Regions from separate parts of the Enterobacter sp. genome, predicted to be linked through region 2. Evidence: predicted binding sites of a transcription regulator. Region 2 holds the regulator's gene; the other holds the start of a gene.

Evidence for each region. The regulator Fur, encoded in region 2, represses iron uptake genes when iron is present. The targets are predictions, from matches to a motif close to ATAATAATGAGAACNACTATCAA.
Region 1: a site for Fur is predicted at 2,523-2,545, ahead of ACWYRJ_RS04735 (TonB-dependent siderophore receptor). Genes of this name have one in related genera too.

Annotation. Positions count from the first base shown of each region.
Region 1 is NZ_CDRQYH010000009.1:3,811-8,770, forward strand. It holds gene entD (enterobactin synthase subunit EntD) at 1-121, opposite strand, end outside; gene ACWYRJ_RS04735 (TonB-dependent siderophore receptor) at 207-2,456, opposite strand; gene fes (enterochelin esterase) at 2,601-3,800, shown strand; gene ACWYRJ_RS04745 (MbtH family protein) at 3,811-4,023, shown strand; gene entF (enterobactin non-ribosomal peptide synthetase EntF) at 4,020-4,960, shown strand, end outside.
Region 2 is NZ_CDRQYH010000078.1:217-5,176, reverse strand. It holds gene chiP (chitoporin ChiP) at 1-1,226, shown strand, start outside; gene chiQ (ChiQ/YbfN family lipoprotein) at 1,274-1,600, shown strand; gene fur (ferric iron uptake transcriptional regulator) at 1,693-2,139, opposite strand; gene fldA (flavodoxin FldA) at 2,430-2,960, opposite strand; gene ybfE (LexA regulated protein) at 3,116-3,403, opposite strand; gene ybfF (esterase) at 3,532-4,305, opposite strand; gene seqA (replication initiation negative regulator SeqA) at 4,489-4,960, shown strand, end outside.

The sequences.
Region 1 (4,960 bases), on a different contig from region 2:
TTGAAAGCTCTGCGTGATGGGGGAGCCAGAGAAGATCGGCGTCGGTGAAGGTGGTTGGGTCGAAGGTGACGTGGTGTACGGTATGGCCGGCGAGAATGAACGTGCGGTGGGTGGTGTGCATGGTTTCCCCTCTATCAATAAATAGTGCGGCCTGATGCCCTCACCCAGCCCTCTCCCACAGGGAGAGGGAGGCGTTGTTGCCTTTATCAGAATCGCGTATTTACGCTCATATACCACGTGCGGCCTGGCTCATTATAGGTATAAGCCCCCGCGCCGTACATATACGCGCCGGTGGTGGCGTTCCCGGTCGTCTGGGCATTCCCCGCACGCCACTGGCGCTTGTCGAAGACGTTATCCACGCCGCCGGTCAGGCTGACGTTTTTGGTCATGTCCCAGGTCGCGCTCAGACCAACGATGCTGTACGGACTGACTTCGTCTTTCTCAGACCCTGTCACAGGCTGACCTTTGTAGTTGTACTTCTTCGGCTGCTGCTTGCCGTACCAGGTAAAGGTCGACTGGAGCGACACGTCCTGATGCACCTGCCAGCTCAGGGTCGAGTTCAGCGTGTACTCTGGAATAATCGACAGACGATCGCCGGTCTCCTTGTTCTTGCTCTGCAGCATGTATGTAATATTGTTGGTCCAGTTAATGGTGTCGCTGACCGGTACGTTCAGGGAGCCTTCCAGCCCCTCGACGACCGCCTTCGGTACGTTTTCCCACTGGTAGATATCCGTCTTCACTTTACCGGACGAGGTGTGACCGATCGGCGCGTAGCCCGCTTCGATCTTGTCGCGGTAGTCGTTACGGAACCAGGTCACGCCCGCCAGCCAGCCGTCGCGCTTCCACTCCAGACCAATCTCTTTGTTGATGCTGGTTTCGGCCTTCAGGTCGTCGTTACCCATCATGTAGCAGCCCACGCCGTCGGAGCTGGCGTAGCAGCCCTGACCTTTGCTGTAGAGCAGGTAGTTCGGGTTGGTCTGGTACAGGCTCGGCGCTTTGTAGGCGCGGGCGATCCCCATCTTCAGCGTGAAGTCATCCCCCAGACCCTGCGACAGGTTAAGTGACGGGCTCCAGTTGTTGCCGACGATGGTGTGATGGTCGAAGCGCAGGGCAGGGGTCAGCATGGTGCTGTCGGTCAGCTCCATGTTGTTCTCGGCGAACAGCGAGAAAATCTCTGCCGAGGTGTACGGGCTGCGGTCGTTGCTCATGCCCGGAATGATGCCGCCCTGCTGGGTTTGCGTGAAGGAGGTGGAGTCCTTCATACGCTGCTGGTTCCACTCGGTGCCCAGCGTCAGGTTCTGGTTAACGAGGAAATCAATCGGCAGGTTGATTTCACTGTGCAGCATCACGTCGGCCAGGTCGGTGTCGGTAAATTTATTGCTGTTGAACAGCCCTTCCAGACCGCCCGCCAGCCCTTCGCCCAGACGGGAGTTGCGGGTGTGCTCGTACTGCGCCCAGTTGCTGGTCGTGATGCCGTTATCCCAGCCGCCGTTCCAGGTCACCGCGAAGTTCTGGCGATAGATACGGTTGGTCTCTTTGCCGTAGTTCTTCTTCACCAGGCCGCTGGAGCTGTTGTCGTTGTTGGTGTTCTGGGTATCACCGGCGTAGAGGTTATTCTGACGGCTGTAGCCCGCCTCAAATTCCAGGGACTGCATCGGCGCAAAGTCCCAGCGCACCACGCCGTTGATGTCTTTATTTTCCACCCCTTCACGGCCCGCGGGCAGCGTGTCGGCGTAGGCACCGGTTCGGTCAGACTGGTGACCCTGGTTGATGTCCCACGCGTCGGCCTGGGTTTTGTCCAGATTACCGAACATGCGGAAGCTGAAGTCGCCGCCCAGCGGGCCGCTCAGGCTGAAGTTGGTGCGTTTGGTGGAACCTTCATCCTTGTGCTCAGGCGCATTCAGGTAGGTGTTCCAGGAGCCGTGCCACTGGTCGTCGAATTTTTTGGTGATGATGTTCACCACGCCGCCTGCCGCGCCGTTGCCATAGCGCGCGGCGGCCGGACCGCGGATCACTTCGATGCGCTCGATCATCTCCGGCGGCACCCAGCCGGTATCGCCGCGGGTGTCGCGCTCGCCGCGCCAGCCCAGACGGATGGAGTTACGGCTGGTCACCGGCTTGCCGTCGATCAGGATCAGGGTGTTTTCTGGCCCCATGCCGCGGATATCAATCTGACGGTTATTCCCGCGCTGGCCGCTGGTGGAGTTACCGGTCAGGTTAACGCCCGGCATGGTGCGGATGATTTCCGCCACGTCCCGCGCGGGCGGGTTTTTACGTATCTCATCGGCGGTGATGGTCGATACCCCCGGCGCCTGCAGATTCTGCTCGGCGGCGGTGATCACCATCGTGTCTTCGTGCTGCGCAGAGGCGGTGTTGTCGTCTGCCAGAGCGGGCAGCGCGACGCCGTAAATCCCTAAATTGACCAGCAAGGCCAGAGAGTGAATCTTCTTATTCATTGTACGTCCTGCTTTTGTGGTTGTTTTATGAGCGCTTCCCACAGCGCGGGCACTACGCTATTGCAAATGCAAATAGTTATCAATAATATTATCAATAAAATTTGCTCTGAAACAAAAAAGACTGTTAAACATGAGGTTATAAGGGTGACGGCGTTAACAACGGGAAGTGAGGCGTGGTGGGAGTCTAAAAACGGGCCTGAATGGAAGCCGGAAAAGGGAAAATATCGCGTCACGTTCTGGTGGCGTGACCCGGCAGGAACGCAAACAACGTCACCGATCAAACGCGTCTGGCTCTACGTCACCGGCGTGACCGATCATCACCAAAATGCCCGTCCGCAGTCCCTCAAACGCATTCCCGATACCGACGTCTGGCAGTGGCAGGGTGAGTTCAGCCCCGAGTGGCGCGGAAGCTACTGCTTTATCCCCTCTGTTAATGAAAACGATTTTGCCAGCGTCGTGTTTGAAGGCGAGCAGCCGGAACGCATGGCGCTGCGCGAGGGCTGGCGCAAGCTGCTGCCGCACGCGGTTTCAGACCCGCTGAATCCGCAGAGCTGGCGCGGCGGGCGCGGCCATGCCGTCTCCGCGCTGGAGCTGCCGGACGCGCCGGTTCAGCCGGGCTGGAATCATCCCGATACGCCGTATCAACCTCCGATTTGCATTGAGTGGGAAAGCGCGCGCCTGAAAAATCGCCGCCGCATCTGGATTTTCACCTCCGGGGGCGACAACCCGGAACGTCCGCTGGCGGTGCTGCTCGACGGGCAGTTCTGGGCCGAAAGCATGCCGGTCTGGCCTGCGCTGGCGTCTCTCACCGCCGAGCGCAAATTACCGCCTGCGGTCTACGTCTTAATCGATGTTATCGACATGCAGCATCGCAACCGCGAGCTGCCGTGCAATCCCGATTTCTGGCTGGCGGTGCAGGAAGAACTTCTCCCCCTTGTCCAAAAAAGCGCGCCGTTCAGCGACCGCGCCGACCGTACGGTGGTCGCAGGGCAAAGCTTTGGCGGGCTCGCGTCTCTTTATGCAGGCCTCAACTGGCCGCAGCGTTTTGGTTGCGTGCTCAGCCAGTCCGGCTCCTACTGGTGGCCGCACCGCGGCGGGCAGCAGGACGGGCTGTTAATCGAACAACTTAAAGCCGGTGAAATATCCCCTCGCGGGCTACGCATCATTCTTGAAGCCGGGCGCAACGAGCCGCTCATCTTCCGCGCGAATCAGGCGATTTACGCCGAACTGCACACGCACCAACCGGTTATCTGGCGTCAGGTTGACGGCGGACACGATGCGCTTTGCTGGCGCGGTGGGCTGACGCAGGGGCTGATGACCCTCTGGCAGCCGCTTATTCACTAACGGAGTCTGTATGGAATTCAGCAATCCTTTCGATAATCCGCAGGGACAGTTCGCCATTTTGCAAAATGACCAGGGGCAGTACAGCCTGTGGCCGCAGCAGTGCGAACTGCCGGCAGGATGGCGCGTGGTGTGCGAAGCACAGTCTCAGGAGGCGTGCCAGCAGTGGCTGGCGGAATACTGGCAAACGCTTGAGCCGTCTCACTTTGCGGGAGAGAACGCATGAACCGTCTTCCTCTCGTCGCTGCCCAGCCGGGTATCTGGATGGCGGAACAGCTGTCCACGCTGCCAAACGCCTGGAGCGTGGCGCACTACACCGAGCTGAAAGGCGATATTGATGCGCCACTGCTGGCAAAAGCCATTGCCGCAGGCATGATGCAGGCCGATACCCTGCGCATGCGCTTTGCGGAAGAAAACGGTGAGGTGTGGCAGTGGGTGGATGACACCTTCATTCTGCCGGAACCGCCCGTTGTTCGCGTTGATTCCCACGCCGCCGCCGTGGCGCTGATGGAATCCGATCTTAAACAGAACCTGCGCGTCGACAGCGGCCAGCCGCTGGCGTTTCACCAGCTGATTCAGGTCGGTGAAAACCACTGGTACTGGTATCAGCGCTATCATCATCTGGTAGTGGATGGCTTCAGCTTCCCGGCCATTACCCGCCAGATCGCCGCAATTTATGCCGCGTGGAAAAAGGGCGAAACCACGCCTGAATCCCCGTTTACGCCTTTTGAAGAGGTAGTGGGCGAGTACCAGCGCTATCGCGAGAGCGAGGCGTACCGGCGCGACGGCGCCTTCTGGGCCGAGCAGCGTAAACAGCTGCCTTCTCCGGTCTCGCTCTCTTCCGCGCCGCTGCCTGGACGCGCCGCCACGAGCGATATTCTTCGCCTGAAGGTTGACGCCGACGGTCGCGCCTTTAGCCAGCTTGCGCAGGCGGCAGGGCAGACGCAGCGTACTGAACTGGCGCTTGCGCTGGTGGCGCTGTGGCTGGGCCGTCTTACCGGACGCCTGGACTACGCTGCCGGGTTTATCTTTATGCGCCGCATGGGGTCTGCCGCGCTGACCGCGACCGGCCCGGTGCTTAACGTCCTGCCGCTGGCGGTCAATATCAATGCGCAGGAGAGCCTGCCCGCGCTGGCGCTGCGCCTGGCGAACCAGCTGAAAAA
Region 2 (4,960 bases):
CCGAAGACAAATACAAAACCAACCTTTCTCATTCCACCTGGAACGCCAACCTGGACTTCCAGTCAGGCTATGCCGCGGATATGTTCGGTCTGGATATTGCTGCGTTTACCGCGATTGAAATGGCGGAAAACGGCGACAGCGCCCACCCGAACGAAATTGCCTTCTCCTCCAGCAATAAAGCGTATAAAGAAGACTGGTCCGGGGATAAGAGCGGCATCAGCCTTTACAAAGCCGCTGCAAAATTTAAATACGGTCCGGTATGGGCGCGCGGTGGTTATATTCAGCCAACTGGCCAGACCCTGTTAGCACCGCACTGGAGTTTTATGCCGGGTACCTATCAGGGTGCGGAAGCCGGGGCGAACTTTGACTACGGTGATGCGGGTGCGTTGAGCTTCTCCTATATGTGGACCAACGAGTACAAAGCACCCTGGCACATCGAGATGGACAAGTTCTACCAGAACGATAAGAAAACCAAAGTCGATTATCTCCACTCGCTGGGGGCGAAATACGACTTCAAAAACGATCTGGTTCTCGAAGCAGCATTTGGCCAGGCGCAAGGGTATATCGATCAGTACTTTGCCAAGGCCAGCTATAAGTTTGATGTCGCGGGTAGCCCGCTGAGTACCAGCTATCAGTTCTACGGTACGCGCGACAAAGTCAGCAACGGTGGCGTCAATGACATTTATGATGGCACCGCGTGGCTGCAGGCGCTAACCTTCGGCTATAAGGTCGGTCAGGTTGATTTACGTCTGGAAGGAACATGGGTGAAGGCGGAAGGGCAGCAGGGCTACTTCCTGCAGCGTATGACCCCGACCTATGCCTCATCCAACGGTCGTCTTGATATCTGGTGGGATAACCGCTCAGACTTCAACGCCGACGGCGAGAAAGCGGTCTTCTTCGGCGCAATGTACGACCTGAAAAACTGGAACCTGCCTGGCTGGGCGGTGGGCGCTTCTTACGCTTACGCCTGGGATGCAAAACCAGCCGATATGGCAACTCCGGACGCATACTACGATCCCAACTATCGCCTGAAAGAGTCTTCCTACAGCCTCGATGCTATCTATACCCTGCAGGATGGCCGCGCGAAAGGCACAATGTTCAAACTGCACTTCACTCAGTATGACAACCACTCCGATATCCCGAGCTACGCGGGCGGTTACGGCAACATCTTCCAGGATGAACGTGACGTGAAATTCATGGTTATCGCACCGTTCACTATCTTCTGATGAATCTTCCGGCGGGTTAGATCCCGCCGGACCGGAGACTGCATATGATGAAAAAAATCGTAATCGTCGCGTTGCTGGCATCAGGGCTGGTGGCGTGTGCTCAGAGTGAGGCACCGAAAGAAGATTCCCGGCTGAAGGAGGCCTATAGCGCCTGTATTAATACAGCAGAAGGATCGCCGGAGAAAATTGAAGCCTGTCAGAGCGTTTTGAACGTGCTGAAGAAAGAGAAAGCGCATGAGCAGTTTGCGACGCGGGAGAATGTCCGCGTGATGGATTACCAGGCCTGTATCCAGGCGCGTAAAACCGGTAACGATCAGGAAGTGACCAAGCGTTGCGATAAGATCTGGAACGAGATACGCAACAATAATAAATAAGTTGCTTTACGCCCGGTGGCGCTGCGCTTACCGGGCTTTTTTCTGGCAAAAAAAAGCCAACCTTTCGGCTGGCTCAGAGTATGAACACTTGATTATTTTGCGTCGTGCGCGTGGTCATCTTCGCGGCAGTCGCCTTCAGCACAGTGACCGTAAAGATACAGGCTGTGGTTGGTCAGGCGGATACCGTGACGCGCGGCGATTTCACGCTGGCGCGCTTCGATGGAATCATCGCTGAATTCAATGACCTTGCCGCAGTCGAGGCAGATCAGATGATCGTGGTGCTGCTGCTGGGTCAGTTCGAAAACAGATTTACCGCCTTCGAAATTATGACGGGTGACAATGCCCGCGTCATCAAACTGGTTCAGCACGCGATAGACGGTAGCCAGCCCAATCTCTTCACCCATGTCGATAAGACGTTTATAAAGGTCTTCCGCACTGACATGGTGATTGTCTGGACCCTGAAGCACTTCGAGGATTTTTAACCGAGGAAGCGTAACTTTCAGGCCAGCCTTCTTTAATGCGGTATTGTTGTCAGTCATGCGGAATCTGTCCTGTTGCTAAACGATTCACTTCTGTAGGAAGTGACAGAAAATGCACCTGGGATAATGCGTCTCATTATAGAACTGCCATGGCTAAATGAAAACTGCAAGTCTCAGGCAAAATATGCTTATAAAAATGGGGTATCACCAACAAACTTGCTCTATGGAAAACCACATTTTATCAGGGAGACATTGTACAGGTCTGGGCGAAAAAGTTAAAAGATTGTAGCGATTAATTTAATCGGTTTGACCTGGGGCATGGGCGCAACCGCAGTTGCGCCGCGATAAAATCAGGCGTTCAGAATATCATCAAGGTGCAGTTCTTCACGGATCTGCTTCACCCACTTCTCAACGCGCTCGGCGGTCAGTTCTGGCTGACGGTCTTCGTCGATGGCCAGACCCACGAAATGATCGTCATCGGCCAGGCCTTTAGACGCTTCGAAGTGGTAACCAGCGGTCGGCCAGTGGCCTACGATAACCGCGCCATTCGGCTCAATGATGTCGCGGATGGTACCCAGCGCGTCACAGAAATACTCAGCGTAGTCTTCCTGGTCACCGCAGCCAAACAGGGCAACCAGCTTACCGTTGAAGTCCACTTCTTCCAGCGTCGGGAAGAAATCATCCCAGTCGCATTGGGCTTCACCGTAGTACCAGGTTGGGATACCCAGCAGCAGAATGTCATAGCCTTCCAGATCTTCTTTGCTGCTCTTGGCAATGTCATGCACATCAGCAACGTCTTTACCGAGCTGTTTTTGAATGTTTTTTGCGATATTTTCGGTATTGCCGGTATCACTGCCAAAGAAAATGCCGATGATTGCCATGAGTAAAATAACCTCTTGAAACTTAATAGTATGGTGGCGCAATTCGGCCACGGATAAGGGCAATAATAGCAGAACTGGCAACCCTGCGGAAACAGCTATCGCGCAGGACTGCACTCTGTGCTACATGAAAAGGGTAATAAAGGGGATTTTCAGACTTATGCCTGGCTGCGTAACGCCTCAAGCTGGGCGATTAACATCTCTTCAATGAGCTCGCTTCGGCTGATATTTCGCGCGTCAGCCAGCTCGTTCAGCGCATCGACGGCGTCGGCGTTAAGCTTCAGTTCGACACGCTTAAGCCCGCGATTTTTATCGCGTTTAAGCTGATTGCGTTTATTGATACGCAGCTGTTCATCGCGCGAAAGCGGATTCGTCTTCGGTCGTCCCGGGCGACGCTCATTCGCGAACAGATCTAGTGTCGTACGGTCCGTTTGTTCTTTGGCCATGATTCTGAGACTTCGGGGGAAACACGCCGCCCTGCTAATGCCCGGGCGATAAGCGCGCCATCATACATCACCAAAAACGGCACGCCAACGACTGGAAGCCCGCAGCCTTCCAGTCGCTTTCTTTTTAATCAATTTGTCGTATCAGCGAGATAGCGGCGAATGGCGCGCAGCACAGCATCGGGTTTTTCTGCATGCACCCAGTGTCCGGCACCGGCAATCACGTGGGCGCGAGCCTGCGGGAATTGGGCCAGCAGCGTGTCGCGGTACGCGTCGGTAACGTAAGGAGAGTTACCGCCGCGAATAAAGAGGGTAGGGTGTGGCCAGGCGGGGACGGTTTCCCAGCCCACGATGTTATTGTACTGATTCCAGAGCACCGGCACGTTAAAACGCCATTGGCCGTCAACAAACGACTTCAGCAGGAACTGGACGACGCCTTCTTCATCAAGATGCTCACGCATGACGGCAGCCGCCTGTTGGCGAGTCGCGACGCCCGCTTCGGTGACCGCATTGATGGCGGCAAAAATTTCGTCGTGGCGGCGGACGTCGTAATCCACGGGCGCAACATCAATTACAACCAGGCCGTTAATACGCTCCGGGGCCAGTGCCGTCAGGGCCATCACCGCTTTGCCACCCATTGAATGCCCGATGAGGGTCACCTTTTGCAGGTCGTTGGCATCCAGCGTATCCAGCAGATCCTGCGCCATCGCCGCGTAGGTCATCTCGTCGGATCGGCCGGAAAGACCGTGATTGCGCATATCGACCTGTAAAATATCGTGGTCAGTAACCAGATCGCGCGCCAGCACGCCCAGGTTATCCAGGCTGCCAAAAAGCCCGTGAACCAGTACGATGGGAGAATTATTGTTCGGCGATTGTGCAGTTTGCGCTCGGGTATTCAATTTCATGGCAAAGTTCTTTTTTTACGTATGTCAGGTTAGGGTATCATGTTGACCATTCTGCCGCCCGGCTGCAAGGTTCCAGTTTAATCTGACTTTTGCCGCCAACCTGGTTTGACGCTATCCGCTGTTGGGATTTGACCTTATAATCCCAATGACTTGTATTCAGATAAGATATCGCACTGGATTAAGATGAAAACAATCGAAGTTGATGACGAACTCTATCAGTATATTGCCAGCCAGACGCGGCATATCGGGGAGAGCGCGTCCGACATTTTACGGCGCATGCTTAAAATTTCCGCCGCTTCACAGCCTGCTACCCCAGTCACCAAAGATGTCGTGTCTCAGCCAAGCGTTGTTGCACAAGCAAAACCTGCCGTGACGCCGGCAAAAGATAAAGTGCGTGCGATGCGCGAGCTGCTGCTCTCCGATGAATACGCGGAGCAGAAAAAGGCGGTTAACCGCTTTATGCTGGTGCTGTCTACACTTTACTCACTGGATAACAAAGCGTTTGCTGAAGCGACCGAGTCGCTGCACGGTCGTACTCGCGTCTATTTCGCGGGCGACGAGCAAACGCTGCTGCAAAATGGCAATCAAACCAAACCCAAACATGTTCCTGGCACCCCATACTGGGTGATCACCAATACCAATACGGGCCGTAAGT